Regions from separate parts of the Clostridiisalibacter paucivorans DSM 22131 genome, predicted to be linked through region 2. Evidence: riboswitches for the same ligand, from Rfam matches in the RefSeq annotation. Region 2 holds a riboswitch; the other holds the start of a gene.

Region 1 (16,101 bases), on a different contig from region 2:
AATGTTTACTATTGCGATAGGTATGCTATTGTCAATTGTTTTAAATAGACCCATATTGACTATAATTATACAGGGAATTTTATATGGGGTTTCAGTACTTCCTCTTAAGGGAGACTATGGATTATCAAAATTCATGATTAGGTTTAATGTATTGGGATATTATGAGGATTATATCAAATGGCAGCCACAGATTATTAGAAATAGAATTTTTTATACTGTTTTATCTATAGGCATTGTTATATTTACTATATATATATGGAATAAAAGGTATATGAAAAAAGTTGTCAATTGATAAACATAGATTTAGAATTATTGTATGTCTTGTTTAGAATATATATATTTGGGTAAAAGATAAAAAGTATTTAAAGACATTATAGGTTTTTAATTTCTACATTTATTAATATTTTAAAAATTAAAGTTTGATACCTATATTATTGATAAGATTAAAAAAAGGTGGGGTTTATTGTGATGTGGAAAGATAAATATAAAGTTGGTATAGATTTAATAGACCAGCAGCATCAAGAGCTTTTTAACCGTGTATCTGAATTTATTAGGACTGTTGAAAATGAAGATAGTTGGGAAAAAAAATTAAATAAGGTAAAAGAGACCATGGATTTTATGCAAAAGTATGTAGTAATCCATTTTGATCAAGAGGAGGCATATCAAAGAAAGATTGATTATCCAGATACCCAAAAACATAAGCAGATTCATGAAGAGTTTAAGGGAGTAGTAAATAATTATGTTAAACTATTTGAAGAGGAAGGTTTTACAGAGGAGAAGATACAGGAATTTAGTGCTAAACTGATGACCTGGTTAATTATGCATGTAGCACAAACCGACCAAAAAATAGGGGATTATGTAAAGAATAAAGGAGGAGAAATTCTATGAAATCAGAGTATGTAAACTCCTTTTATAAAGCAACTAAGGATGTATTTAATCTAATGCTTGATATAGATACTGAAAGAGGAGATTTAAAAGTAGTAGAAGGCATGGTAAGTAGTAAAGATGCCAATGTAATTTTAGGAGTTACAGGAGATCTTAAAGGTACAATTCTATTTAGTTTTCCTAAAGAGATGACTTTAGAAATGGTAAAGATTATGTCTGGAATGCCAATTAAAAAAATTGATAATTTTGTATCCTCAGCATTGGGAGAAGTAGCCAATATAATCGGTGGGAATGCACTGACTATATTAAATAATAATGACTATATATGTGATATAGTACCACCACAAATTTTTATAGGAGAGTATAAATCATATTCTATGGCCAATGAGAGGGCATTATTTTTACCTTTAAAGACCCCTATTGGAGAATTTGATATTAATATATATTTAAAAGAAAATTAGCATGTTATTATTTTCTACCTAAGTATTCTTCTAAGGTAATATTTTTAGCAGTTATATCTTTAGCAGTTTCATTTCCTACATATCTAAGATGCCACGGTTCATATTGATATCCTGTAATGGATTCTTTACCTTGAGGGTATCTGATTATAAAACCAAATTTATGGGCATTTTTTTTAATCCATTTCCCTTCTTTGGTTTTTCCAAAATTTTGTGTCAAACTGAAATTTACTGAACGACTAGTTATATCCATAGCTAGTCCAGTTTGATGTTCACTCTGTCCAGGTTTGGCACTAAATTGATTTGCAGTTTCAAGTCCATGTTTATTAACATTGGAATTGAATATTGTATTTTGTCTGTCGTAGGATCTGTAGCCAGATACTGCATATAAGTCAATATTTTCTCTTTTTCCTTGTACAAACAGCCTTTCTAGGGCCAATGCAGCGTCTTTTCTCATTAGTTTTTTTGGGTTATATTCTTTAAATGGAAAAGAAACATTTGGTATAACAAGATTTTTTGGTATATAATCTGATGAAATGGAATTATTTTTATTTACTAAAACTAAGATATCACTGAGATTTGATTTAATATTATTATTAAGTAGTTCTTGCTCTAAATAATTTTTAGTATTAGGACCATATATCCCATCATCAGCTAAATTCTTGTATTGATTTTGAAATCTGAGCATAGCTGATTTAGTATTAGGTCCATATATCCCGTCTACTGCCAAGTGATAACCGATTTTATTTAGTGCTCTCTGTATATTTTTTATCTCATTTCCTTGATGTCCAATATGAATAATGTTATCAGGCAAACTGTTTATTATTTTTATTATCTCTTTAGTAGGTATATATATAATTTGATTGGGATAGATTAAGTTAGTTTTTAAATGGTTAAAATCTTTTAAATGCTTAACTGTTATGCCAAATTTTTTAGCAATTTTAAATAAGCTATCTCCTGACTTTACTGCATAATTATTTGTAGCTTCAGTAGGGATAGGATTACTATGTGTACTGGCTTCAACATTGATAGAACTGAAAGGAATGGATGCAATTAGTAAAGAACCAAGCATAATATTGATTGTTTTTATTCTTAAATTTGGAATTTTGTATTCTATATAATTTTTAATTTCTTTTTTAAAGTCTTTAACTTTTTCCTGTTTGTTTGACAAAAATTCCATTGAGGTCTCATCGTATTGTCTTTGTAGATATAGTTCAACTATGTATTCATCTTCAACTTTAATTATTTTATGATTTATAAATATATTCATTTTTTTCACCTCCATTACTTTTTATTATGCATTGATATAGAATGAATTATACTAAATACTATTTAGCCTATTTACTTATGTATATATAGATGATATAACTAATATGGTAGTCAATTTTTATAATGATTTATTGCATAAATATATTGTACTAGGGGGAGCTATGGTGGTATTAAAAGGAATTCTTATTGGAATATTTGTTTCATTGCCTGTAGGTCCTATAGGGCTTTTATCTATTCAAAGGACATTAAATAGAGGGTGGAAGATAGGTTTTCTTTCAGGTGTTGGTGCAGCAGTATCAGATCTAGTTTATTCATCCATTGCAATTTTGGGAATGGGATTTATTGATGATTTTTTAGAAAGAAATAGATATATTATTAATGAAATAACAGGAATTTTATTTTTAATCATTGGAATAAGTATTATTATGAAGGCTGTATGCAATAAAAAAGTAAATACAGAGACAAAAGAAGATATTATACATCCAGCCTTTTCTACATTTTTAATGGGTTTGTCCAATCCCATGACTTTTTTTATTTTTTTGGCTATTTTTACTAAGATAGGTATAGATGTAAATGTAGACAATTTTAAGCAAAATATAGTATTGGTAATTTCGATTTTTTTAGGTTCCTCTATATTGTGGTTTTTCACTTCTAATTTAGTTAAAGAGTCTAAAAAAAATTATAAAGAATGTAGTCTCTCTTTTATAGATAAGATAATAGGTACTATAATAAGTATTTTTGGCATTATGAATTTACTTAAAGGTATAATGAGATTTTAAGTTATATGATTTTGCATATACTAAATACAATAAACATATGAGGTATCATTATAAATAGGGGTGTATATATGAATCAATATATTCGTTTGATAGCACCGCATAGGAAGTTGAAGGATATATCTGATAGTGTGATAAAAAACAAGGGACTATATAAGGAGACCATTGATACAGTTGTGGGAGATTTGAGTACTGGTGTAATTAAAGCTGTAGAAGCTAAAAAAGAGGGTATAGAGATTATAATTACTAGAGGAGGAACAGCTACTCTTATTAAGAATAAAGTAGACATACCAGTTGTAGAAATCAAAGTTACAGGATATGATTTGCTGAGGGCATTAAAGAAATATATAGGTACCCATAAGAAAATAGCAGTTATTGGATATAGCAATGTGATAACAGGTGCTAGAAGTATAGGGGAAATATTAGGACTTGATATATGTTGGTTTAAGATAGATAAGGAATCTGAAGCTATAGATAAAGTTAATGATGCTATAAATTTAGGGGTGGAGGTTGTAGTAGGTGATACTATATCTGTTATGGCAGCCAAAAGTAAGGGGTTGGAACATAGATTTATAATGTCTGGAAAGGAAGCAGTTATCAATGCCATAGAAGAGGCAATAAAGATACATGAAATCTCCATGAGAGAAAGAGAGAAAAGTAAAAGGCTGAAAGCTATCTTGGATTTTTCTCATGAAGGGATTATGTCTGTAGATAGTAAAGGAGTAGTAAATGTTTATAATACAGCAGCAGAGAAGATATTTAACAAGCCTTATAAAGAAGTTATAGGAAAACCAGTCAAAGATATAATACCAAATACTAGATTACCAGAAGTGCTAAAATCAGGAGAAATGGAATTGGGTCGAATTCAAAAGATAAATGATAATATGAATATAGCAGTAAATAGGGTGCCAATAATTATAAAAAATGAGGTAAGGGGAGCCGTAACGACATTTCAAGATATAACTAAAATACAAGAATTAGAACAGAAGATAAGAAAGGAAATATTTAAGAGGGGACTTATAGCAAGGCATACCTTTCAGGATATATTAGGTGTAAGTCAAGAAATAAAGCGTATCATAAAATTGGCAAAAAAATATGCGAAAATAGACTCTACAGTATTGATACTTGGAAAAAGTGGTACAGGTAAGGAGCTTTTTGCACAATCCATACATAATTATAGCAATAGAAAAAAAGGCCCATTTGTTGCTATTAACTGCGCAGCATTACCTAGCAATTTATTGGAAAGTGAATTATTTGGATATGTGGAAGGTGCATTTACAGGAGCAAGAAGAGGTGGAAAGCAAGGTCTATTTGAGATAGCCCATAATGGAACAATATTTTTAGATGAAATAGGTGAGATGGATGCTATGCTTCAGGCCAGAATTCTTAGAGTTATCCAAGAACGTGAGGTTATGCGTATAGGCGATGATAAGTTGATTCCAATAAATGTACGTATTATAACTGCAACAAATAAAGATTTGAAAGAAGAAGTTATAAATGGTAATTTTAGAGAAGATTTATACTATAGATTAAATGTATTGAATTTAAAAATACCACAGTTAAAAGATAGAAAAGAAGATATCAAGATATTAGTAGATTTATTTTTAAATAAATTTAGTAAAAAATATGGAACTAAAGTTAAAGAGATAGACAATGATATGTTAGAATTTTTTCAACAATATGATTGGCCAGGTAATATAAGGGAGTTGCAGAATGTCATAGAAAAGATATCTGTAATAAGTGATACTAATATAGCTAAAAAAGAAGATTTGGATATAATCATAAGAGAATTGTGTAGTGAAGGTGATAATATAGAACATCAAGATGTATTGCTACAAGGAACTTTAAAGGATATAGAAAAAAGGATATTAATAAAGGTGTTAAAAGAGGAAAATTACAATAAGACAAAAGCTGCTATGAGATTAGGCATAGATAGGGGAACTATAAATAGAAAACTAAAAAACTGAAAAGATGTATATTGCATCGTGACTGATGCAATATACATCTTTTTTTTATAGAGTTTTTTATATTCAATATGGCTATGAGAAGATTATAATATATAGACTTTGAAAATTAGTCGTTTGTAAAGAATTTTGCTTAAAACTAATTAAATGGCATAAATCTTGCTTCTTTATTAAAGTAGACAGAAAATTTAAAAATAAAGGAGGAAAGACAATGGGATTAAAGGCTATAATTGCAAATTCTAAAGACAATGTTGCTACAGCTATTTCTAATATCGTGAAAAAAGAAAAGGTTTCCATGAACCTAGAAGATGATATTGTGGAAATAGTATCAAACCAAGATATACCCTTTGGACATAAGATGTCTCTAAAAGATATAAAAAAGGGCGATGATGTCATAAAATATGGAGAAGTAATAGGAATGGCAACTCAAGATATTAATAGAGGGGATTATGTACACATTCATAATGTTGAAAGCAAAAGAGGAAGAGGAGATTTAACAAAATAGGAGGAGGTATTGGTATGAAAATAATGGGCTATAGAAGAGAAAATGGAAAAATAGGCATAAGGAATCATGTAGTAATACTTCCAACATCTGTATGTTCCAGTGAAACAGCAGTAAGAATCAGTAGAAATGTAGAAGGAAGTATAGCGTTGCCCCATCAGCATGGTTGCTGTCAAGTAGGAGCGGACCATGACCAGACTGTAAGGACTTTAATAGGGCTTGGAAGCAATCCCAATGTGGCTAAAGTATTGGTAGTAGGTCTAGGATGTGAGGGTGCAGAACCTACCTATGTAGCCGATGAAATAAGGAAAACAGGAAAAACAGTAGAGACCATTACTATTCAACAGTGTGGAGGCACATTAAAGACTATAGAGAAGGGAACAAGGATAGCTAGAGATATGGTACAAAGTGTGGCAAATATTCCTAGAGAAGAAGTAGATATGGATGAAATAGTTTTAGGCATAGAATGTGGAGGAACTGATACTACCTCGGGTATAGCTGCCAATCCAGCAGTAGGTGTAAGCTCAGATATCCTTATAAAAAAAGGTGGTACTGCAATGCTCTCAGAGACTACTGAATTGATAGGGGCAGAACATATATTGGCCAAGAGGGCTGTAAATAGAGAAGTAGCTGAAAAATTGATAGAAATAGTGGACAGAACTGAAAAAAGGGCTATGAGTTTAGGCGTAGATATAAGGGGCAGTCAACCTACACCAGGAAATATAGAAGGTGGTGTGATAACTATAGAAGAAAAATCTTTAGGATGTATATATAAGGCAGGCTCTGCACCTATACAAGGAGTATTAGAGTATGCAGAATGTCCTAAAGGAAAGGGATTCTATGTAATGGATACTCCTGGTCAGGATATAGAATCTATTACTGGCATGTTAGCTGGAGGTGCCCAGATAATTATATTTACTACAGGGAGGGGCACACCTACGGGATCGCCAATAGCGCCAGTTATAAAAATAACCGGTAATAGTAATACCTATAATAATATGATAGACAATATGGATATAAATGCTGGAAAAATAATTGATGAACAAGTATCAATAGAGGATTTAGGAAAAGAGATATTTGAAGAGATGGTTAAAGTATGTAATGGTAAAATAACTAAGGCAGAGGCCCTTAAACATAGGGAATTCGGCATATATAAAATAGCCCCCACATTTTAGATAAAGGCAATATTATGTAAAGTACATGGACATGTATTTTACATAATATTTGGAATTACGAAAATAGAATAAATTTTATAATTTATTGAGGAGGAATAAAGTTGAAAATCAAAGAGAATATAGAGAAAATACCAGGAGGAATGATGGTTGTACCTCTAGTTATAGGAGCAATTATTAATACTTTTTTTCCACAATTATTAGAAATAGGAGGATTTACTACAGCTATAGCTAATGGAGCTGGTGCCTTGATAGGTGTGTTTTTAGTATGTATGGGTGCAGGTATAAGTTTTAAGGCAGCACCAAAGGCCATTAAGAAAGGTGCAGCTATTACTTTAAGTAAGTTTATAATAGGAGTTGTAATAGGACTAATAGTAGCTAAATTTTTTGGACAAAATGGATTATTTGGACTTTCTTCTCTTGCTATAATATCAGCTATGACCAATACTAATGGAGGTCTTTATGCAGCGCTTACAGGAGAATTTGGGGATGAAACTGATGTAGGGGCTATAGCAATAATATCTGTAAATGATGGTCCTTTTTTAACTATGATAGCATTGGGAACAGCTGGAATTGCCAGTATACCCTTTAAAGCATTAATAGCAGTTATTTTACCTATAATTGTGGGTATGATTTTAGGGAATTTAGATGCAAAGATGAGAGACTTTTTGACTAAAGGTGGTCCTATATTGATACCGTTTTTTGCATTTGCACTAGGTGCAGGAATCAATTTCCAAATGCTTATAAAAGCAGGATTACCAGGTATATTGTTAGGTATTATAACTACATTGATAGGAGGAACATTTAACATATTGGCTGATAAAGCTACAGGTGGTTCAGGTGTAGGAGGAGCGGCAGCTTCCAGTACAGCAGGAAATGCAGTAGCGACACCAGCAGCAGTGGCAATGGCAGATCCAGCACTTAAATCTATAGCTGCTGTAGCTACTCCACAAGTGGCTGCATCTACAATAACAACTGCACTGTTGGCACCAATCCTTACAACATACATTGCAAAAAGAAATAAAAGACTTAACAAAAAAGAAAATGCTGATTAAATAGGAGAGGATATTGTGACTAATAAATTTATCATTATTGCAGACGATTTGACAGGCTCCAATGATACCGGTGTACAATTTAGTAAAAAAGGTTTGAAAACAGGAGTAGTTACAGACTTTTCTGGTATAAAAGAGGCTATAAATAATTTAGATACTATTGTAATAGATACAGAGAGTAGATTTGATAAGAAAGAAATAGCATATGATAAGGTTAAAGAAGTAGCAAATATAGCAGAAACTGAAGGAGTTAATTATATATATAAAAAAATAGACTCTACATTAAGAGGAAATATAGGCTCTGAAATAGAGGCTGCTATGGAAGGTTTTAATAGTAATCTAGCAATAATAGTGCCAGCATTACCAGAGAATGGCCGTACTACAGTAGGAGGCATACATTTTGTAGACAATATTCCCCTTGAGCAAACGGAGATAGCTCAAGACCCCATTACACCTGTTAAAAATTCCTTTGTGCCAGAAATAATTACATTGCAGACAGATAAAAAAGTGGGAATAATAGGTTTGCAAGATGTAATTAAAGGAACAGAAATATTGAAAAATAAGATCATTAAACTAAATAATCAAGGGTATGAAATCATTGTAATAGATGCTAATAATAAATCTAACCTTAAAGATATAGCAGATACCATTGCCCTTTTAGATAAAAAGATAATAATGTCGGGTTCGGCAGGACTGGCTGAATATTTACCAGAGGCCTTAAACTTAATAGATAGAAATGAGAATAGAGAAGGGACTGTGGTTATAATAGCAGGTAGTGTAAGTGATAATACAAGAAATCAAGTAAATTACCTATCTTCCTATGCCAATATAGAGATTATAGATATAGATATAAAGAGAATGTTTTTGAATCCAGAGGAAGAAAAGAAAAGGATTTTAGAATTAGTAAATAGATGTGTAAAGGAAGATAGAGATATAGTAATAAGAAGTGCAAAGGATAGACAGCAAGTTAAATATGCTAGAGATATAGGTAGAGAAAAAGGCCTTGCCAGCAACAATGTAAGTGATAATATTGCCCAGTTTTTTGGATTATTAACTAGGGAGATATGTAATAAACAAAATATAAAGGGTCTGATGTTAACCGGGGGAGATATAGCTATAAAGACAGCTAAATTTATGGAGGTTTCAGGAATAATAATAGAGGATGAAATATTGCCAGCTATACCCTATGGATATTTCATAAGTGAAAAATTTGGAGAAATACCTATTGTAACCAAAGCAGGGGGATTTGGAAAAGAAGATACGATGATCAAGGTCATAGAGTTTTTGAAGAAAGGATGATAGTTGATGAAAAGGAATGTACCATTGATAGGTGTAACTATGGGAGACCCTGCAGGAATTGGACCAGAAATTATATTAAAGAGTTTTAAAAATACCATTAGGCAACAAAATTATAATATTTTAGTTATAGGTAATATGGATGTAATGAAAAAGGTAAAGGATATTATAGGGATTGAAGATATAATACTAAATGAAGTCCATGATACCGATGAATGTGATTTTAGTGATAATATCTTGAATGTGTTAAATATTGATAATATAAAGATAGATGAATTATTACCAGGAGAGATACAAAAGATGGCAGGGAATGCAGCGTATGAGTATGTAGAAAGGGCAGTAAAGTTGACATTGGATGATGAAATAGATGCCATTTCTACAGCACCTTTAAACAAAGAAGCAATGCATTTGGCAGGACATAATTATCCTGGTCATACAGAAATTCTAGCAAGATTGAGCAATGGAAAAGATTATGCTATGTTTTTATATGATGAAAGCTTAAAGGTGATCCATGTATCTACCCATGTATCATTACTTGAAGCTATACAAGGATTGTCAAAGGATAGGATTGAATCAGTAATAAAACTTGCAGATAGTACTATGAAAAGACTGGGGTATGAAGACCCTAAAATAGCAGTAGCAGGTATCAATCCCCATGCTGGCGAAGGTGGATTATTTGGGGATGAAGAAATATCAACAATAAATCCAGCTATAGAAGAATGCAAAAGTTTGGGAATAAATGTGCAAGGGTCAATTTCTCCAGATACGGTATTTGTAAGGGCAAAGGATAAAGAGTTTGATATTGTAGTAGTTATGTACCATGACCAAGGTCATATTCCCCTTAAATTATTAGGATTCCATAGTGGAGTAAATGTAACTGTAGGTTTACCCATCATAAGGACATCAGTTGACCATGGAACAGCATTTAATGTTGCATGGAAAGGATTGGCAGATGAGAGTAGTATGACGCAGTCTATACAATTAGCAGCTAGATTGATAGGTAAATAGCGGGTAGTATGTGGTTACTAATTAATATGATATTTTTATTAAAAAAAGGAGTTAAATCTCTATAGAGATTTAACTCCTTTTTTTAATAAAAATTCATCTTGTGTTGAAATTAACAATAAAATAATATAGAATATAAATAGAAAATGATATTCATTTTCAATTACATAAAAATTATTGAAAAATATATTTAGGGGGTGAATCATAGTGCATGAATTAATTATATCAGGAATAGCATTTGGTCTATTTATTACTTGCCCAAGAATGGCTGGAATGATGCATATAATCAATAAGCATTCCAATAGCTCTGTACTAAGGACAGTTATAACAGGTACTATAATATCTATTCCCCTATTGTTGATTATGGTGGGGTTTTTTAACCTTTTTGGTATATGGGGAGCTGCTATTTTTTGTGTGTTAACTGATTTTACTGCTGCATTTATTATGAAGGAAATTAGTATCAATGCAGCAATAGAGACATTTATTATAGCATTATTTGTAGTATTGGGAGTGAAGGTAGCACCTATAATATCAAACTTAATAATAGGCTAGTCAAATACATAAATTTTTTTGAGGGTGATTACATATGAAAGATAAATTAGGTTTTACAAGGGAAAATATTATATCTAGTTTAGCCTTTGCCTTTTTTGTTGTTTGTCCAAGAATGGCTGGGATGATGCATGTAATAGAGAGTTATACTAATGTTTCTATGTTGTATACCGTCTTGGTGGGCATAGTTATATCTATACCACTATTAAGATTAATGGTATTTATTTTTGCTAAATCAGGAGTATGGGCTGCACTTGGGTTTTGTGTCTTTACAGACTTAGGTTCTGCATTGATAATGAATGGAATTAATATTAGTGCGACAATAGAGATTCTTGTGATAGCAATTTTTATGGTAATAGGAGTAAAATCAGCACCTCGTATATTAAATATATTTATTAAAAAACAAGAAGATAAAAAAACAGACGAAGAGGAAGAGATGAAAGAGGATAATGAAAGCTATAAAGATGAGGCATATGAAGAAGAGGAATTAGAAGATAGTAGTGTAAAGGAAGATTAAATTTTATAAGTTAAAAATAATTTCAAATAAATGGAGGAATTTAAATGAAAAAAAAGAGTGCTAATTTCAAAACATGTTTGAGGCCTGTACCAGATTTATTGATATCATGTAGAGATAGAGAAGGCAATGACAATGCTCTAGCTGTTGAATATGCTTGTAATTGCAGTTTTGATCCTCCTATGGTAATGGTTGGTATAGTTCCAACACGCTATTCATATCCTATAATCAAGGAAACGGGAGTATTTGTTGTCAACTTAGTGACTGAAGCTCTTAGAAAACAATATAAATATCTTGGAACTCATAGTGGAAAAGATGAAGACAAGCTAGCTAAACTAGGCATGAATATAGGTGAAGGAGTTAAAGTTAATGCACCGTTATTGTTGGATTGTCCTGTAAATATAGAATGTAGTGTTGTAGATTCTATAAAAACTGGTTCTCATGAAATGTTTATAGGCAAGATCAATTATGTACATGCCAATAAAGGTATAGTTGATACAGAAGGGAATATTGATTACTCAAAAATACAATTCTTAAAATTTAGATAAGTATAAAATTGATATTAAAATGAGAAAAAACATAATAATTATCATTATTTAGACTGATGACAAAGGGATAAAAATAGCCAAATCTTTAGAAAGATTTGGCTATTTTAATGCTACTTGTGTCGAATGTTGTAGAAAAACATCGAAAATCATAGAATATTTATTGAAAATATGAATAAATATCAATATAATAAGAGTAAATATTATGAATATTAAAAAGGAGAGTGATTATGAGAAGTATAAAAAGCAAATTAATATTAATTTTTTGCAGTTTAGTTGTAGTATCTACTAGTTTGATTGCGTATTTAGGTTTTGCAAAAAGCTCCAATGGTATGAATGAAGTTCAATATCAAGTATTGAAAGAGAAACTTTCAGCAGATATTAATTCAGCTAATCAATATTTAAAAAATGAATTTGGATATCTAAAACTACAAAATGAAAAATTAGTTGATAAAAATGGTGTCAGTATAGAAGAAAGATATGAATTGGTCGATACAATTTTAAAAGATTTGGGAAATGTCGCCACTATATTTGCAAAGGAAAATAATGACTTTATGAGGGTTATTACGAATATCAAGAAAGAGGATGGAAGTAGAGCGGTAGGTACTTTTTTAGGAGGGGACAGCAAGGCATATAATAGTATTATAAAAGGCAAACGATATGTAGGGGAGGCAGATATATTAGGGGAATCTTATTTGACAGCATATGACCCTATAAAGGATGCGAAAGGCCAAATTATAGGTATTTTATTTGTTGGTATTTCTATGACAGAGGTAGAAGCTCTAATTCAACATAATTTAGATGATATAAGGAATTATTTTTTACTAATAACTTTTATTGTGATTATTTTTTCTATATTAATAGCGTTTTTGGCTGGTAAACATATTACTGATCCCACTAAAATGGCAGTTTCACATATAGATACAATAGCAAATTTTGATCTTACAAAAGATATACCAAATAAATTTACTAATAAAAAAGATGAAATAGGGGCATTGGCAAGGTCGATAAAGTCTATTGAAGATAATTTACGAAATATGATTAAGAAAGTAGGAGATACATCGGAACAAGTAACATCATCATCTGAAGAATTAACTGCTACTACTCAACAGTCTTCTATAGCAGCTGAAGAAGTTGCTAAAACTATATCTGAGATAGCAGAGGGAGCAACAAACCAAGCACAGAATACTGCAGAAGGAGCTGAAAAATTAATAGAGTTAAGTGAACTAATTGAAAAGGATCAACATAAATTAAAGGAGTTGACAATGGCATCGAAAAAAGTAGAAGAATTGGCTAAAGATGGTCTAGGTGTGATGAATAATTTATCTTCAAAAACTAAGGAAAGTAGTAGAGCGGCTGATGATGTATATAATAGCATTATCAAGACTAATGAGAGTTCTACAAAGATAGATCAAGCAAGTAATCTAATAAGTGAAATAACAGAGCAAATTAATTTATTAGCTTTAAATGCAGCAATTGAAGCAGCTAGAGCTGGTGAATATGGAAAAGGGTTTGCAGTGGTAGCAGATGAAATTAGAAAGCTTGCAGAACAATCAACTCAATCAACCAAAATTATTGATGACATGGTCAATGCACTACAAGATAACTCTGATATAGCAGTAAAAACTATGGATGGTGTGGGGGCTATATTAGAAGAACAAGTGAAAAATATGAAAATTACTGAAGAAAAATATCTAGAGATTATCAAGGCAATAGAAAATACCCACAAAATTATACAGGGATTAAATGATTCAGGGCATATAATGGAGCAGAAGAAAAATGAAGTAAATGATACTATAGATGCATTATCGGCATTAGCTCAACAAAATGCAGCTGGAACAGAAGAGGTTTCTGCCTCTATGGAGGAACAATCAGCATCAATAGAAGAAATCACAAATGCCAGTGAAGGGTTAGCAAGACTTGCTCAGGCATTACAAAACTTGATTAGTAAATTTAGAATTTAAGTATTATTGTAACTATTTCTTGACAAATATATATATAAGTATTATCCTATATAACAGAATTAAAAATTAAATATTTCTATTTATCTTTTAGAACTTAGAGGTGCATTATTTAATAGTACAGCAGTGGAGTTAAGCTACGTTGAAGCTGTTGGAAAGGAGATATTGCCGAAATATACAGTTAATTGCTTTAATACTGTATATTGGTCTTGTATAGAATATATCCAAGACTGTCACAAACATTCATTTTGTGGAGCGCTATAGTTTGATAGGAGAAGAAGAGTTGTTTCTATACTTCCTTGCATAAGGAGGTTTAGTAGCGATGATATTAAATTCAAATCCTTAAGCTATTGCTTAAGGATTTTTTTATTTTTAAAACTATAAAGGAATCTATCACAGAATGCTTCTACAAAAAAATGAATAGGATATAGTAAATAGAAAAAGAGGAGGAAAAAAGATGAAAAAAAGTATTACTGTGATAACTATCATAATATGTATGTTTATTACAGGAACTGTATTTGCCGTTGACCCAGAGGTTGCTCAGGCCAATGCAGAAAAGTTTGGTTTTCTTACATTGCTTCCACCATTGGTGGCAATTATATTGGCTTTTGCAACTAAAAATGTGGTATTATCTTTATTTATTGGTGTATTTTCAGGCACATTTTTATTGGGGCTAAATGATCATGGAGTATTTGGAGCTGTTTTTTATGGAGGACTAAGCATAATTGACCAAGTATTAAACTCATTAGCAGACAAATGGAATGCTGGAATAATTCTTCAATGTCTTACTATAGGAGGACTAATAGGATTGGTTACTAAGATGGGAGGAGCTAAAGCAGTTGCAGAATCTCTATCAAAAAAGGCAAAGTCTCCCACTAGTGCACAACTTATTACATGGGTTTTAGGGTTATTTGTATTCTTTGATGATTATGCTAATTCTCTAATAGTTGGGCCAATAATGAGACCTGTGACTGATAAACTTAAAATTTCAAGGGAAAAACTGGCGTTTATAATTGATGCTACAGCAGCACCTATTGCAGGGATTGCCCTTATATCTACATGGGTAGGATATGAAATAGGCCTAATAAAGGATGCGTATGATTCAATAGGTCAAAGTGTAAATCCCTATGGTGTATTTATGTCAACTATACCCTTTAGATTTTATAATATTTTGATATTAGTATTTATAGTTACTACAGCAGTATTATTAAAAGAGTTTGGGCCTATGTACAAGGTAGAAAAAAGAGCGAGGACTACTGGAGAAGTTCTTAGGGAGGGTTCTAATCCTATGGTTTCTAAGGAAACAACAGGGATAGAACCTATAGAAGGGATTAAGCTTAGTGTTTGGAATGCAATTATTCCCATAGGAATACTGATAATATCAGCATTCTTAGGATTTTATTATAATGGATATACTGCGTTATCAGACAACCCTGAGATGATGGAAATAATTAATAATGCACCACTATCTATTGAGGCAATAAGGGAAACATTTGGTGCATCTGATGCTAGTGTAGTATTATTTCAGGCAGCACTATTGGCCAGTATAGTGGCATTAATAATGGGAGTTAAACAAAAATTATTTTCTATAGGAGATGGAATCGATACTTGGATAAATGGTATGAAATCTTTAGTGATTACAGGTGTAATATTATTATTGGCATGGTCAATATCTGGAGTAATTAAAGAATTGGGTACTGCTAAATTTATGGTATCTATATTGTCAGATACGATACCAGCATTTTTGCTTCCATCGATTATATTTGTCTTGGGATCTATAATATCCTTCGCTACAGGTACATCCTATGGAACCATGGGAATATTAATGCCTATTACTATACCTTTAGCCTTTGCCATAGTGCCAGAGCAAAGTTATATTATTATGAATGCAGGGGCAGTTTTAACTGGTGCAATATTTGGAGATCACTGTTCACCCATTTCAGATACAACTATATTGTCATCTATGGGAGCTGCCTGTGACCATATAGATCATATTAAGACTCAGTTGTTTTATGCCATAACTGTTGCTACTATATCAATAGTATTTGGATATATACCAGTTGGACTGGGAGTACCAGTTTATATAGTATTATTAATAGATTTAGTTATGATATTTGCAGTTGTGAACTTCTTTGGTAAGTCTGTAAAGGAAG
Region 2 (16,101 bases):
ATACTTCATTGAACCTACATCTTTTTTAGGCATATATACTCCTCCTCATAATTATCTTTTTATCTATTATGTTTCTTAATAGAAATAATTATTCTATAATCCCTATATATGAGCCCATTGACATATTTTAAAAGTAAAAAATAAACTTTTCAAAGTTAGGAAAACATTTTCTTAATAAAAGTAAGAAGAAACCTTTAAATTGTTACAATTCTATAATGTTTTTTTTGAAATTAATCCTTGATTTTTAATACCTAAAATGTTAAACTATTTTCTGTCGGAAAAATGCTACTTTCCCACTCCCCCTTTAAATTTTATAATTTAAATATTAAAAGGACCTCCTTCCCCCAGGATGGTCCTTTTGATATTTTTTGTATGTATTTAAAATATATGTTTTATAAAATTATTGTTAAAATAATTTATCAACTAATTGAAGAAATATATCTTATATATTCAACTACCTTATATATAAATATACCCATTACTACAACTATAGGTATTATATTGAACACAGTGTTTCCCTCTTCTGTTAAATGTCTAATTTCTTCACCAAAATAATCCTGTTGTCCTGCAGGTAGTTTCTTATAAATATATCTTGCAATCATCCCTGCTATAATAGCTATAAATAAGAAAAAAGACGCCCCTATCATTAACTGTAAAGTATAAGGTATCATATTTGCTGCCTCACTGTTTGCCTCTTGTTGTATTTGAGAGCTTCCAAATAAATAACTTAATATCCATGCAAACAAATTATTAGATAGATGGGCAATTATAACTGCATATAGAGAATTCGTTTTATGGACAATAAACCCAAATAATATTCCCAAAAACATTGGCCCCATCAAATTTTGTATATTGAAATGAAATATACCAAATAAAAATCCAGAGATCAAAATGGCTTTTATAGTTCCTTTCCTTTCATATGACCTCATTATTAATCCCCTAAACATTACTTCTTCACATATGCCTGGTGTAATGGCAACCACAAACACTCCCAATAATACTTCTATATTTGTACTAGGCACAGGTAAAGGTGGGGGCAATATTTGCCCAAATCTACTAAGTATAATTGCCATTAAAATATTTAAAAATGCCCCTATTGGATAAGAAAATATCACTAATAAAGGAATTAATATTATTTGCTTCAAATTCAATTTATTTAATCTCAATACCTTTTTTAATGAATAACCTTTTATCTTTAAATATAGTACAGTGGGAAGAAGTATAATAATATACTCTGTTATTAATATACCAGTATAAAATTCTCTTTGTTGGGCCATTGCTCCCAATGTCAATAATAATAGGGCTATTATAAGGTAAAAAATATTTGCTTCAAAAATAGATGGTACTATTTTCTTACGATCCATTGATATCCACTCCTTAGATATAATTACTCTAAATAGTATACCATTTTATCTATAATTAAAACAATAATCTGTCCACTTATATTTCCAAGATTTCAATTTATATGTTTTTTTATTGCTTAGAGTAAAATTATTGTAGGTAAAATTTCAAAAAAATGAAATAAAAAAATTTATTAAATATCTTTGACACAATGAGTTTTATATGTTACAATCTGTTAAAATAAATATTAGAATCGAAGTGTAATATAGAGGATGCATTTGTAATCAGTAGTATAAACTTCTGCTTAGGGAACTATAAGTTTATATGAAAGGTGCTTTTGCCGAAACAGATATCTTCCCCTAAAGATATCTGTTGGGACTACATCCAATAGGTGTAGTACTGCCGTTGGTTGACTGCCCAGTCTTCCAATTGAGAGCTGTATTATGCTGGGCAAAAGATTGATTTATCTGTTTATTAATGATATCTTATTTGGATTTCATTTGAATTTAAGCAGTCATGACCTTTTGCTCATGACTGCTTTTTGTTTTATATAAATATAATAAAAGTAGGTGAAAATTATGGATATTGTAATTCAAAAATATGGAGGTTCTTCCCTTGAAGACATATCTAAAATCCAGGCTATAGCTAATAAAATTCATCAAAGAAAACTCGATGGTTATAGCATGGTTATCGTAGTGTCTGCCATGGGTAAAACCACTAATAATTTAATATCTATGGCCAATAGTATTTGTGATAATCCTTGTGGAAGAGAATTAGACATGTTAATGTCAACAGGAGAACAGATATCTTCTGCTCTTTTGTCCATCGCTTTAAAAAAATTAGGTCAAGATTCAATATCTCTAACAGGATTTCAAGCAGGTATACACACCAAAGGTATACACACTAAAAATAAAATTAAAGATATAAAAATAGAAAAAGTTAAATCTTATCTTGAAGATGGAAAGGTAGTTGTAGTTACAGGATTTCAAGGTGTAAATGAAAGAGGTGACATTACAACTTTGGGAAGAGGAGGCTCTGATACTACCGCTGTTGCATTGGCCTCAAAACTCAATTGTAATTGTGAAATATATACAGATGTAGATGGTATATATTCCATAGATCCCAAAATATACCCTACTGCAACTAAACTAGAATACATAAGCTATGAAGAAATGCTTGAAATGGCTAGTTTAGGTGCTACTGTAATGGAACCTAGAGCTGTAGAAATTGGTCAAAAATACAATGTTCCCATATATGTTGCACTAAATACTGGGCAATATAAGGGAACATATATAAAGGAGTTTGATGCCAATATGGAAGAAAAAATAATTACAGGTCTTACTACCAGCGATGAAGACCTAATGGTAACTATCAACCAAGTTCCCTATAATACTAAAAATGTATCTAATATTTTTCAATTTCTATCTGACAAAGATATAAATATTGATATGATAAGTCAAACTGCTCCAGCTAATAATCATGTAAATATATCTTTTACAGCACCAAAATCAGATATCTGCGTCATTAGAAAAATCCTTAGCCAATTAAAAGAATCTCTTCCTGATATAACAATACAGTTAGATGAAGATATAACAAAAATATCTGTAATTGGTTTAGGTATGAGAAATCAATCAGGAGTAGCTGCTAAAATGTTTAAAATATTTGCAGATAATGATATAGCTTTTAAACAAGTAACTACATCTGAGATTAGAATTTCATATACTATTAATACAATAGATAAAGATAAAGCAATAGTATCTATTGCTAATGCATTTAATCTTTGATATTTGACCAAATAATTATGTTATAATCTACTAGAGACTATATAAATGTAAAAGGAGTGTTGATGATGAAGAGTGTAAATTTAGCCATAGTTGGTGCTACTGGTATGGTTGGAAGAACCTTTTTAGAAGTATTAGAAGAGAAAGATTTTCCAATCAACAACCTTTATCTTTTGGCATCAGCAAAATCTAAAGGTAAAAAGATTAGCTTTAGAGGAAAAGAATATATTGTAGAGGAATTAACCGAAAATTCCTTTGACAAAGATATAGACATAGCGTTATTTTCAGCTGGTGGAAATATTAGTAAAAAATATGCACCAATAGCTAAAAGTAAATCTGTTATTGTTGTAGACAATAGTAGTGCTTGGAGAATGGATAAAGATGTTCCATTAGTAGTACCAGAAGTCAATCCAGAAGATATAGAAAAACATAATGGTATCATTGCAAACCCAAATTGCTCGACTATACAATGTGTGGTTCCATTAAAACCTCTCCACGAAAAATATGGTATAAAGAGAATTATATACTCAACTTATCAAGCCGTTTCAGGCTCTGGCGTTGGAGGTATAAAGGATTTAGAAAATGGTGTAAATGGAGTAGATGAATTAAAGAAATATCCTCATCCGATAGCTTATAATTGTCTGCCCCATATAGATGTATTCATGGACAATGGGTATACAAAGGAAGAAATGAAGATGATCGATGAAACTACAAAAATACTAAACGATAATAATCTAAAAATTACTGCTACTACTGTGAGAGTCCCTGTAAGATATGGACACAGCGTCTCAATTAATATAGAATTAGAAAAAGAATTTGACTTAAAAGATGTTATGAGCTTACTTGAAAACAGTCCTGGGGTTATCGTTCAAGACGATGTTAAAAATGATGTATATCCTTTAGCACTTAATTGTGAAGGAAAAAATGAAGTATTTGTTGGGAGAATCAGAAGGGACTTCAGCTTAGATAATGGATTAAATCTATGGTCTGTAGCTGATAATATTAGAAAAGGTGCCGCCACAAATACTGTTCAAATAGCCCAATTATTATTAGAAAAATATTTTAACTAATATTAAATTATTTGCATAACATATATTACATTAAGGAAATTATATGATTTCCTTATTAATAAAATACATGGGAGGGTTTTTTTATGTCTTTATTTCAAGGATCAGGTGTAGCTATAGTTACACCCTATACTGAGAAAGCTATAGACTTTGATAGACTTGAGGAATTAATCCAATGGCACATCAAAGAAAAAACTAATGCTATAATCATATGTGGTACAACAGGAGAAGCCTCTACTATGACAGTTGAGGAACATAAGGCTGCTATTAAATTTGCAGTAAATACAGTTAAAGGTCAAATACCTGTAATAGCTGGTACTGGCAGTAATAATACTGCTCATGCCATAGAAATGAGTAAATATGCAGAAAGTGTTGGAGTAGATGGACTTCTCGTTGTTACTCCCTATTATAATAAAACTACTCAAAAAGGCCTTGTGGAACATTATAATGCTATAGCCGATAAAGTATCTATACCTATAATAGTATATAATGTCCCTGGTAGGACAGGAGTAAATGTACTTCCAAAAACTCTATTAGAGCTTTCAAAACACAAAAATATTTGTGCAGTAAAAGAAGCCAGTGGAAATATAAGTCAAGTTGCAGAGATAGCTAGATTATGTCCTGAAGATTTTTATATGTATTCGGGAAATGATGATATGGTAGTACCTCTACTATCTTTAGGAGGTAAAGGAGTTATATCTGTAGTAGCAAATATATTACCAAGGGACACCCATATGATGGTACAGGAATATTTAGATGGTAATATTGAAGAAAGTAGAAAAATACAACTTAAAATGAAAGGATTAATAGATGCTTTGTTTATAGAAACCAATCCTATTCCAATAAAAACTGCTATGAATTTATTGGGTATGAATGTGGGTAAATTAAGATTACCTCTAACTGAAATGGAAGAATCTAACAAGCAATTATTGATTAAAGAAATCACTGATTATGGACTTAAGATAAAGGGGTGAGAGTATGTTAAATGTACTAATAAACGGATGTAATGGGGCCATGGGGCAAGTTTTGTCAAAGGAAATATCAAATCTTGATGATATAGAGGTTTTAGCAGGAATTGATCGATATCCTAATTTATATGATAATCCATATCCAGTCTATGAAAAAATTTCTCAATGCAAAGAAACTGTTGATATAATAATAGATTTTTCCCATCCTGTATATATAGATGATCTATTAGCATATGGTACCGAAAATAACATACCTTTAGTAATAGCTACTACAGGACTATCGGACAAAAATCTAAAAGATATAAAAAAGGCATCTGAAAAAATACCTATTTTCTATTCATCCAATATGTCTTTAGGTATAAACGTTTTAATAAATCTGGCAAAAAAAGCAGGATTAATATTAAAAGATGATTTTGATATTGAAATTATTGAAAAACATCATAATAAAAAAATAGATGCCCCCAGTGGAACTGCATATATGATTGCCAATGAAATAAACCAAGAATTAGATAATTCTAAGACATTTATCTTTGGGAGACATACCAAAACTGATAAAAGACAATCAAATGAGATTGGAATACATGCAATAAGAGGTGGTACCATAGCTGGAGAGCATACAATATTATTTGCTGGAAATGATGAAGTTATCGAACTAAAACATACAGCTTCCTCAAAAAAAGTTTTTGCTATGGGTGCTATAAAAGCAGCAAGATATATACAAAATAAAGAATATGGATATTATACCATGGATGATTTATTAAATTAAGAAAGGAATGAAACTAATGACTAAATCTACAAAAAAACACAATGATGCCAGCCTTGAATCAGCATATGAAATCGCTAAGTTTATCAAAGATGCTAAAAAATCTACCCCAGTAAAGCTATTGGTACAAGGAAAACTTCAATCACTTCAACTAGATAGTAATCTTAAATCCTTTGGAGATAATTCTTTTAAAATTATTATTGGAGAATTCCAAGATATAAAAAAAATATTAGAACAGTACAAAGACAATATTGAAAATTATCATTTAGAATGGGATAGAAGAAATTCTGCAATACCATTGTTAGACTATAAAGAAATACCTGCAAGAATAGAGCCTGGAGCTATAATCAGAGATAAGGCGAATATAGGGAAAAATGCTGTTATAATGATGGGAGCAGTAATAAATATAGGTGCTGAAATCGGTGAAAATACAATGATTGATATGAATGTAGTTGTTGGAGCTAGAGGTATTATAGGAAAAAATGTTCATGTAGGTGCTGGTGCAGTTATAGCAGGGGTTTTAGAGCCACCAAGTAAAACACCAGTTATAATAGAAGACAATGTAGTTATAGGAGCCAATGCTGTCATCTTAGAAGGCGTAAAGGTTGGAAAAGATGCTGTAGTAGCTGCTGGTTCCATTGTCACTAAAGATGTACCTCCTAATTCAGTAGTAGGAGGCACTCCTGCCAGAATCTTAAAGGAAAAAGATGCCAAAACTACTGATAAAGTAAAGATTCTAGACGAACTAAGGGGCTGATATAAATGTCTTTATTAGAAAAAGACCAACGCTATATACTCAATGTATATAATAGAATCCCTTTGGAAATAGACTACTGCAAGGGTTCTTATATATACGATACAAATGGAAATAAATACTTGGATATGTTCAGCGGTATATCTGTTACTAATTTAGGTCATAGCCAACAAGGTATAGTTGATAAGATTATTGAGCAGTCAAAAAAATATACCCATCTATCTAACTATTTTGTCAGTCCACCAGTTATAAACCTTGCCAAGATGTTAGTAGAAAACACTTTTGCTTCTAAGGTGTTTTTTACTAATTCTGGTGCTGAATCTATAGAGGCTGCTATAAAATGTGCCCGTAAATTTGGGAAATCTTATAATAACAATAAGACTAAAATATTATCGGCTATTAATTCCTTTCATGGTAGAACCATGGGAGGTTTGTCCATAACAGGACAACATAAATATCAAGATGCCTTTTCTCCTCTACTTCCCAATGTAGATTATTTTAAATTTAATGATATAGAGGACTTTGAAAATAAAGTTGACAATACTGTATGTGCTGTATTTTTAGAAATAATACAAGGAGAAGGTGGCATAAGGGAGGTTTCCAGTAATTTTATCTCAAAGTTACAAGAGCTTTCTAAAAGATATAACTTTCTAATAGTTGTAGATGAAATTCAAACTGGTATCGGTAGGACAGGTGACTTTTTGGCTTCAGATAAATTTGGATTGAAACCTCATATGACAACATTGGCAAAATCCATAGGTGGTGGATTACCTTTAGGTGCTTTATTAATAGACCAAAGCATAGAAAATGTCCTTACTACAGGAGATCATGGTTCAACCTTTGGAGGCAATCCAGTATGTTGTGCTGCAGGAGAATATCTAGTTAATAAAGTACTAGAAGAAGACTTTAAAGCTGAAATAAAAGAAAAATCAGATTATATAATCAATGAAATTAAAAAAATACAAAATAAATTCCCTAATATTATTAAAGATATTAGGGGTAGAGGTCTTATGATAGGTATAGATGTAAGTGACTTCAGTCATCAAATAAAGGATTTGGCTTTTAAAAAACAGTTACTATTAAATGTCACAAATAATACTGTTATAAGACTTTTACCTCCATTAAATATTTCCAACACAGATATTGATAAATTCTTGAATATATTCGAAGATATTCTTTTGCAAATAAATGGTAAAGCAATCGATAGCTATTAGTTGTAAATTTTACAATAATTAAAGAGAAGACATATGTCTTCTCTTTAAATTATGCCATTAATCATCAAAGGTAAATATGTAAGGTACGTTTCTATAATAATCTCCATAATTAAGACCATATCCCACTATAAATACATCGGAAATACTAAAACCACAATAATCTGGTGTTATGTCTACTTTTCTCCTGTCAGGCTTGTCTAATAACACACAAGATTTTACTGAATTGGGATTTAAACTCTTAAGATGTTCTATTATTACATTCATAGTGAGCCCTGAATCCATTATATCATCTACTACTAACACATCCATTCCCTTTATATCAGCCTTTATATCACTTACTATTTGTACACTGCCAGAAGTAGTTTCTCCACTACCATAACTGGATGTGGTCATAAACTCAATCTTAATTGGTAAATCTATCTCCCTAACTAAATCTGCAGTAAATATGAAACTGCCCTTTAAAAGGGAAACTACTAATAATTCTTTATCTTTATACTCTTTAGTTATTTTTTTGCCTATTTCCACCGTCTTTTCCCTAATCTCTTCTTTAGATATAACTACACTTTTCTTTTTATTCATCTATTTCAGCCCCTCACAAATTATATAACAATATTGTTTGTCAAATATTTTATTTTATAATTATATTAATGTCAATATCATTACATATTTCTTTATAAAAATGATTTTTTATAAAGAAAACATAATATTTCTAATATTTTTTGAATTTTTTCAAATTTATTGAAGGAGTTTTTTACTTTTCTGTCTAATATAGAATATATTATCATTTTTAAGATATATTTGTTTCATATTTTTGTCATATTATAAAATTTGTATAATATAATATCTATATATTATATTTAAATGTGTTTAACAGAATTTAGTTATTGGAGGATTGAAATATGAAGAACTCAAGTTTTTATTCAGATGATCTAAAAGTTTTATGTATAGAAATTATTAAGTGTCTCGATAAACTAAAATCCCAAGGAATTATAACTGAAGAAGATTACATTAAACACACAAAACTCAAGAAAAAATTCTTAGATGATATCCAAAAAAAGAGTTGTTAATTACTTTTATATATTGAAAAAGCGGCAATAGTCTTGCCGTATTTTTATTAAATTTTCCCTTTAGCTTATAATCTATTCTTTATATTTTATATTAGACAATAATCCTCTAATTTTCTTCAACTCTACTAATATTTTATTCAATGTATACTGAACACTTATAAGTATTATTAGTATAATAACTATAAGAAATACATCATAATACATAATATCACTCCTCTTATATTTATTCTTACATATATGATATAACTATATATATAAAAAAAACAAGGCTATATATTTTATAACCCTGTTTTTTTATACTTATTCTTCTTCTACCCTATTATTGTCATCTTTAATATATTCTAATTTAGATATAGATACCTCATATGCTGTTTTATTTATTACAGAACCATCAGATAGTTTTTTTTGATATCCTCTACTTTGTATTCTACCCCAAAGTTTTATGTGATCTCCAATTATTAATTTGTCGCAAAACTTTGCATTTCTTCCCCATGCTATAGCTGGAATATAATCTGACTTATTATAGGGTCTATTAACTGCTATAAGGAGATCAGTAATTTCTCTGCCAAATGGTGTAGTCCTATATACAGGTTCTTTACATATAAATCCATCTAAATAGATTTCATTGGGTTTTTTTATTATATCATCTAGTTCATCTGCATCAGGAATATCTATATCCCTTGCAAATATAGTCAATATTAATTTATTATTCCCTTTAATATATCGATTATAAGACCTCAATTGACCTTCTATAACAATATAAGATTCCCTATCTAAATTTAAATCTACCAATAGTCTTTCCGATACAGTAACAGGTAAAACATCGGAATACTGGCTTAATCTTGGCACTTTTAGCGTAAAGTTATAGAATCCCTCACCATACATTTCATGACTGAATTTCAAGTCACTAACAATCTTTCCCACTAGTTTTACAGAGTTAGTGCTCATCAAGTCCTCTTCTACCATAAAGACCCACTTCCTTTCTATTCTTATGTGCTTTATTTAATCTACAATTATATCTATTCAATAATAGTCCTTATTATGAATACAATTGTGATTTTTTATCTTAAGGATATAATATTTTTTCACCTCCCAATCTATCAAAGGTTTTTATTAAGGATCATTTAAGCATCAATTTCAAAATTTATGAATAAAATATTTTCTATATTAGAAATTAAACAAAAAAAATAAAAACCCTTCAATAAATTTTAAATTTTCTATAAATTCTAAAAAATACAGACTCATTAATCTAATAATCACAATTCTTTTTAATTAAAAAGAATTGTGATTATACTTAAAAAATATTTCTTGTCCTTTATCCATCCCTTGCGATCCCGTCAACAGTAGTAAATCATCTTCAGAAATATATTCTAAAACCGACTTTATAGCATCTTCTAAGTTTTCATATATTTCATAGCTTATATTTTCTCTATTAAATGTCGCAGTATAAGATTCCAATTCTAATTTATTCACTATATCTTTATCGCTAACATTATCTTTACTGAGGGTCAATATTATTTTTATATTTTTTAATATAGATGCCCACCATGCTATAGTTTCAGCATTTTTTTTGTTTATATCAATGCCCCTATTTCCTCTAATGGCATTTATCATTATTATTTCTTTGCAATTTATATTTTGTATTGTCTCAAATAAACTTTCGTACCCCAGTGGATTATGGCAAAAATCATCTATAGCTAAAAATCTTTTTTTGCAAAAAAATTCTAGCCTTCTCTTTATTCCTTTAAAACTCAATAATGAACTACCTATTTTTTCAATAGAGATTCCTAGATATAATGCTGTCGATATAGCTGCCAAAGAATTATAGACATTGTGTTTCCCTAACAATTTCATTTTTATAGGATATTCTTGAGGTTCCAATTCTAATCCGTTTACTGTATTAATTCCCCTTTGAATACAGATATTATATTCTATGCCTCCATCAATTACTAGACTTGAAGCAGTAACTGTAGCCTTTTTATTTAGTCCATATGTAAAAATATTTAAGTTATTCATTCCTTCAATTAATCTTATAAAATTATGATCATCACAATTCAAAATTGCCATCTTGTCACATGGTAACCACTGAAAAAGTCGTCTTTTACACTCTATATACTCTTCAAAGTCCTGATGAAAATCCATATGGTCTTCATCTATATTTGTATGAATAGCCACATCAAATTCTAATCCATAGGTTCTATAATCTTTAAGCCCATGAGATGATACCTCTATAATCACATGTTTTATACCAAATAAATTAAATTCATTTAATAATTCATATATCTCTTCTACTCCTGGCGTGGTAAGAGAAGTGATTTTCCTTATATTCAAATATTTTATTCCTGTAGTTCCTATTAGTCCCGGTTTAAATCCATTATATTCCAGGATATGGTATATCATATTTGTAGTAGTAGTTTTTCCATTAGTTCCTGTTACACCTATTAAAAATATGTCTTTTGATGGAAAACCATAGTACTCATTTAATAATTCAGCCAACTTTTTTCTAGCATTCTCGGTCTTTATAAACTTACACGCATTGTATTTATTAGCTAATTGACTACTAATATCTTTTTCTGTATATACTACTACTGCACCATTGTCTATGGCCTCGTGTATAAAATCATTCCCATCTAGTTTATGACCTTTTATAGCAACAAATGCATAGCCATCTTTAACCTTTCTTGAGTCCCCAGTAACTCCTTGTATTTTTATGTTCTGTACTTTCATAATGGCTCTCCTTTTGTTTTATATTAAATCTCTTTCATATGACTATGTTTTGTTTTATATCGATTTTTTATGTAAAAAAAAGAGGATTAAACCTCTTTGTTTTACTGTGCCTTTTTTTGTTGTCCACTGCTATCTATATAATAATCTTGTTTATATATGAGCTGAGATACTGGCACTATACTATATCCTTCATTGGTTAATTTTTCTAATACTATGGGTAAATATTCAGGGACATATTTTGCATTGTTGTGAAATAATACTATAGAGCCCTTTTTTACATTCCTTGTAACCCTATCTACTACAGGTTTTACGCCCATCTCTTTCCAATCTAATGAATCTACATCCCATTGTATTACATGGTATCCCATATCTCTACATGTCTTTATCAATCTATCATTATAATCTCCAAAAGGCGGTCTAAACAAAACTGTTTTTTCTCCTATTATACTCTCTACTTTTTTTTCAGTACCTTTTATCTCTTTTATTATTTGTTCCTCTGATAATTTAGACATATGGGGGTGATTTGATGAGTGATTCCCTATCTCATGTCCCCTTACATGGATCTTCTTGACCATTTCTGGATACTTGTCTGCCCAAAACTCTACTAAAAAAAAGGTTGTTTTTACATTGTACTCATCTAATATGTCCAATATCTTTTCAGTATACTGATCTCCCCAAGCTGCATCAAAACTTATTGCAATCTTTTTTTCATCAGTATCTACACAATATACCGGCAATTCTCTACTTTGATTGAATACAGTAACTATATTATTTATGAATGATGTCTTTTGCCATACTATAGAAATAGATACTATAACTAAAACCACTAAAAATTTCCTCATAAGAGATCTTTTAAACATTAATATCCTCAATTTTTATACCTCCCAACTATTACTCCATATTAATATAATTTATTCTTTATAATCGTCTTTTATTACTCTTATAATTAAAAATAGGAGTTATGAAATGAATCATTTCATAACTCCTATAACTTATTCATATATATATAAATATTTATCTTCCACTTTATCTTTGTCTACCTTTTCTTCAAACTTCTTTGGTACAGTAACTACTTCTGGATCTCCATCACTAATAAATTTCTTTTCAGGATTTTTATCAAATCCTTCTATATAGCTATACATCCCTAGATTACCCACATTTGTCTCACTGGCTCTTACTCTTTTTATAGACAATGGATTAAAATCTCTATCTATAGGAGATACCGATGGCCTTGCCCCTACATTTAATATAGCAATATTTTTGTATTCTACATCATTATATTCACCTTGTTCCAAATACTTCTCCAGCTCATCCTTTGGCCTTCCTCCATTGCATAATGCATAGGTATTTACATCATATTCTGGCAGTATGGTATTTATAAATTCCACTTCTTTAGCTATATATTCTTGTATTTTATCAGGGTCTTGATTGGCCTTAGAAGACATATCATTATGTGCCATTGTATGATTTCCTATATCAAATCCCTTGTCTACTAAATATTTAAGCTTATATTCTACCAATTCTTTTTGCCTGAATGGATTAGTTCCAAAAATAAAGAATGTTGCCTTTAATGGAAAATCAGGATGTTTTTCATGAAATTCCTCCATTATTCTCACTGCACTGTTTGGATCTACAATTTTTTCACCATCTTTTTCTATTATATTAAAGTTATTTTTGTTTCCATCATCAAATGTAATTACAACAGGAGTAAACCCTGCCTCTACATCTATATTGTTGTTTACAAAATCCTGTAAACTTATAGGTCTATATCCCTTATCATATAATACCTGTAAATCTTTTTTGAAATTTTCTACACTTCTTACCCATTCTGATTCCTCTTCTCCTATTCCATGATACATAAGAACCATTATTTCTCCTGCTTCATTGGGCTTCAATGATAAATCTATATCTTCTTCGAGATTAGATTCTTCTTCAACTTCTTCTATCTCTTCCTCCTCTAATTCTTTTACTACTTCCACTTCATTCTGATCTTTCTCTTTTAAATCATCTGTCGTGTCAGTATTCTGGTTACCACATCCTACAAATAATCCTAATACAATAAATAGAGACAATATTGCTGTAAATATTTTCTTCATAAATTACTCCCCTTTCTATTCTATACCTATAATACATTATATATAATTTTAAATCTATAAAAAATATAAAATTATACCTAATTTATAAAGTATATGTAATGATTCCACTATATATTTTATGCCCTTTTTATTACCAGCATAAACTAATATTTATGTGGTTAAATTAATATTACAACTAAATAAGTTGTATAAAAAATATAGGAGGGTTAATTATGGCAAGAACTAATAAAATAGTTGTTCCAGAAGCTCGCCAAGCATTGAACCAAATGAAAACAGAAATTGCCAATGAACTGGGCCTTTCTAATTATGACAATATAGATAAAGGTACCCTTACTTCAAGACAAAATGGTTATGTTGGCGGATATATAACTAAAAGGTTAGTTGAATCAGCTCAAAGACAAATGGCTGGTAAATAACTTTATAAAAAAGAGAGAGTGGATGTCCACTCTCTCTTTTTTATGTTATAATTTTATATGTATACTTTTTACAGTAAAATTATATATATAATAAAAATAGAATTTTCAAGAAGGTGAGTTTTTATGTTTACTGAAAATCCAAAGGAATTAGCACAAAATAAATTAATATTATTATACATATTGGATAAATTAGACCCTCCCATAACCAATACCGAACTTACTCAGTTTATATTGGAAAATAGTAATATTAATTACTTTTTAGTTCAACAATATTTAAGTGAATTAATTAATGCTAATTTTATACATGTAGTTACTGTTGATGATAATGAAAACTACAAATTATCTGATTTAGGAAAAAAAACCTTGTACTATTTCTTGGATAGAGTACCTGCTAGTATCAAATCGAATATAGACAAAAAACACAAAGAAAGAAAGATAGAAAAAATAAAAGAAACCCAAATAAAGGGTAATTATTATAAAAAAAACGATTCTGAATATATAGTTAATCTTAAAGTCATAGAAAATAATATCACATTATTTAGCCTATCTTTAAATGTGGTATCAAATAAACAAGCAAAGCTTATATGTAAAAACTGGAAAGAAAATCCCCAGTATATTTATAAAGAAATATTTGATATGCTCATTAAGGAATAGTAACTCTATAAAATATAATATCTGAAGGTTCTTTCCCTGTTTTTATTATTTCTTCTATCTCATTTGTTTTATAATTAAAAAATATTAATTGATTTTTTTTAATATCTGTTATAAATAATATATTTTCTTCATCCCAAATCATATTATTTGGCATTCCACCTATATAATATTTATCTACAGTATCATTATTACTAAGATTGATTTTATATAGGTATCCGTCTCCTAAATCAGTGGTAAATATTATATCATCGTCCAATGGTACCATATCTACTACTATACTATTTAAGTATATTTTCTTTATAACAGTCATTGTTCCTTTATCAAAAAAAGTCAGACAACTCTTTTTAAGATTATCTTGCATAAAAGAAAGTACATAGACCTTGTTATAGCTCAAATATATATGGTATGGACTCTCACTTAAATATATCTTCTTTTCTTTTAAAGTATTTAGATCAAATATGCTAATACTGCATTCATTACTATTAGCAATATACATCTTTTTTCTAATTTTATCTATTCTTATGCCATGGGGTTTTTCCCCTGCGGGTATGTTTTCTACTAAACGAAATTTTTCTTCATCTACAACAGATATGGAATTTGAATCTTCATTGGTTACATAAATATATTTTTGATACACATCCATATGGGCTGGGCTTTTACCTACATATGCTACATTTTCTATTTTTTTATCCTCTATATCGACCCTATAAACACTATTATTATGAGCATTTACTGTATATACCTTCGCCTTATTTCTCGATTGAAATATTTCATGGGTACCAACAGATCCTTCAATTTCGTTGTCCAAAATTAAAGATATCTCTTCACTACTTAAAGAAATAGGATCTATTAGTGTAAGTGAATCACTGCCAGCATTTGCAACCAATAACATCCTGTCTTTTTTTGTCAACTAAATCACCCCGAATTTTTGTTCTTTACTTAATATAAGTAATCCATTTAAACGTTCTACATATAACAGTTTATGCATTATTACACTCAAGGGTGATTATTGGCTTTATTCCATATAGTATTGTCTTATTTCTCCTATCAAATAAAGAGACCCCGAAAAAATTATTAAATCACCTTCATTGGCAATCTCTAAAGATTTATTGACTGCATCTTTAGGCACTTTTTCTATTATTATATTGCTATTATAATTCCTAATTATATCTGCCAATGCCTCAGACTTTAATTTTCTAGGGGATAACGGCTCAGTAATAACTATCTGATCTGCCATTGAAGCTAATCCCGAT

What was found. Region 2 has a riboswitch for lysine ahead of Q326_RS0115720 (aspartate kinase). Riboswitches for the same ligand answer to the same signal wherever they lie in the genome.
Region 1: another riboswitch for lysine. It lies ahead of Q326_RS0106855 (Na+/H+ antiporter NhaC family protein); the one in region 2 lies ahead of Q326_RS0115720 (aspartate kinase).

The regions. Positions count from the first base shown of each region.
Region 1 is NZ_JHVL01000014.1:33,764-49,864, forward strand. Features, by position in the region: gene Q326_RS0106780 (ABC transporter permease) at 1-292, shown strand, start outside; gene Q326_RS0106785 (bacteriohemerythrin) at 469-888, shown strand; gene Q326_RS0106790 (chemotaxis protein CheX) at 885-1,346, shown strand; gene Q326_RS0106795 (D-alanyl-D-alanine carboxypeptidase family protein) at 1,354-2,613, opposite strand; gene Q326_RS0106800 (LysE family translocator) at 2,774-3,391, shown strand; gene Q326_RS0106805 (sigma-54-dependent Fis family transcriptional regulator) at 3,460-5,355, shown strand; gene Q326_RS0106810 (UxaA family hydrolase) at 5,564-5,857, shown strand; gene Q326_RS0106815 (UxaA family hydrolase) at 5,872-7,029, shown strand; gene Q326_RS0106820 (2-keto-3-deoxygluconate permease) at 7,131-8,081, shown strand; gene Q326_RS0106825 (four-carbon acid sugar kinase family protein) at 8,097-9,377, shown strand; gene pdxA (4-hydroxythreonine-4-phosphate dehydrogenase PdxA) at 9,384-10,382, shown strand; gene Q326_RS0106835 (hypothetical protein) at 10,587-10,931, shown strand; gene Q326_RS16900 (hypothetical protein) at 10,966-11,445, shown strand; gene Q326_RS0106845 (flavin reductase family protein) at 11,490-11,990, shown strand; gene Q326_RS17920 (methyl-accepting chemotaxis protein) at 12,218-13,951, shown strand; lysine riboswitch at 14,039-14,217, shown strand; gene Q326_RS0106855 (Na+/H+ antiporter NhaC family protein) at 14,406-16,101, shown strand, end outside.
Region 2 is NZ_KK211077.1:19,775-35,875, reverse strand. Features, by position in the region: gene Q326_RS18365 (alpha/beta-type small acid-soluble spore protein) at 1-33, opposite strand, end outside; gene Q326_RS17720 (type II CAAX endopeptidase family protein) at 420-1,364, opposite strand; lysine riboswitch at 1,600-1,788, shown strand; gene Q326_RS0115720 (aspartate kinase) at 1,920-3,125, shown strand; gene Q326_RS0115715 (aspartate-semialdehyde dehydrogenase) at 3,191-4,192, shown strand; gene dapA (4-hydroxy-tetrahydrodipicolinate synthase) at 4,276-5,163, shown strand; gene dapB (4-hydroxy-tetrahydrodipicolinate reductase) at 5,168-5,923, shown strand; gene dapD (2,3,4,5-tetrahydropyridine-2,6-dicarboxylate N-acetyltransferase) at 5,940-6,677, shown strand; gene Q326_RS0115695 (aspartate aminotransferase family protein) at 6,683-7,888, shown strand; gene hpt (hypoxanthine phosphoribosyltransferase) at 7,946-8,467, opposite strand; gene Q326_RS18615 (hypothetical protein) at 8,788-8,955, shown strand; gene Q326_RS19150 (hypothetical protein) at 9,028-9,159, opposite strand; gene Q326_RS0115675 (single-stranded DNA-binding protein) at 9,256-9,921, opposite strand; gene Q326_RS17715 (Mur ligase family protein) at 10,228-11,682, opposite strand; gene pdaB (polysaccharide deacetylase family sporulation protein PdaB) at 11,784-12,554, opposite strand; gene Q326_RS17710 (polysaccharide deacetylase family protein) at 12,675-13,778, opposite strand; gene Q326_RS0115655 (alpha/beta-type small acid-soluble spore protein) at 13,991-14,194, shown strand; gene Q326_RS0115650 (DUF4364 family protein) at 14,318-14,848, shown strand; gene Q326_RS0115645 (YncE family protein) at 14,838-15,758, opposite strand; gene Q326_RS0115640 (bifunctional folylpolyglutamate synthase/dihydrofolate synthase) at 15,864-16,101, opposite strand, start outside.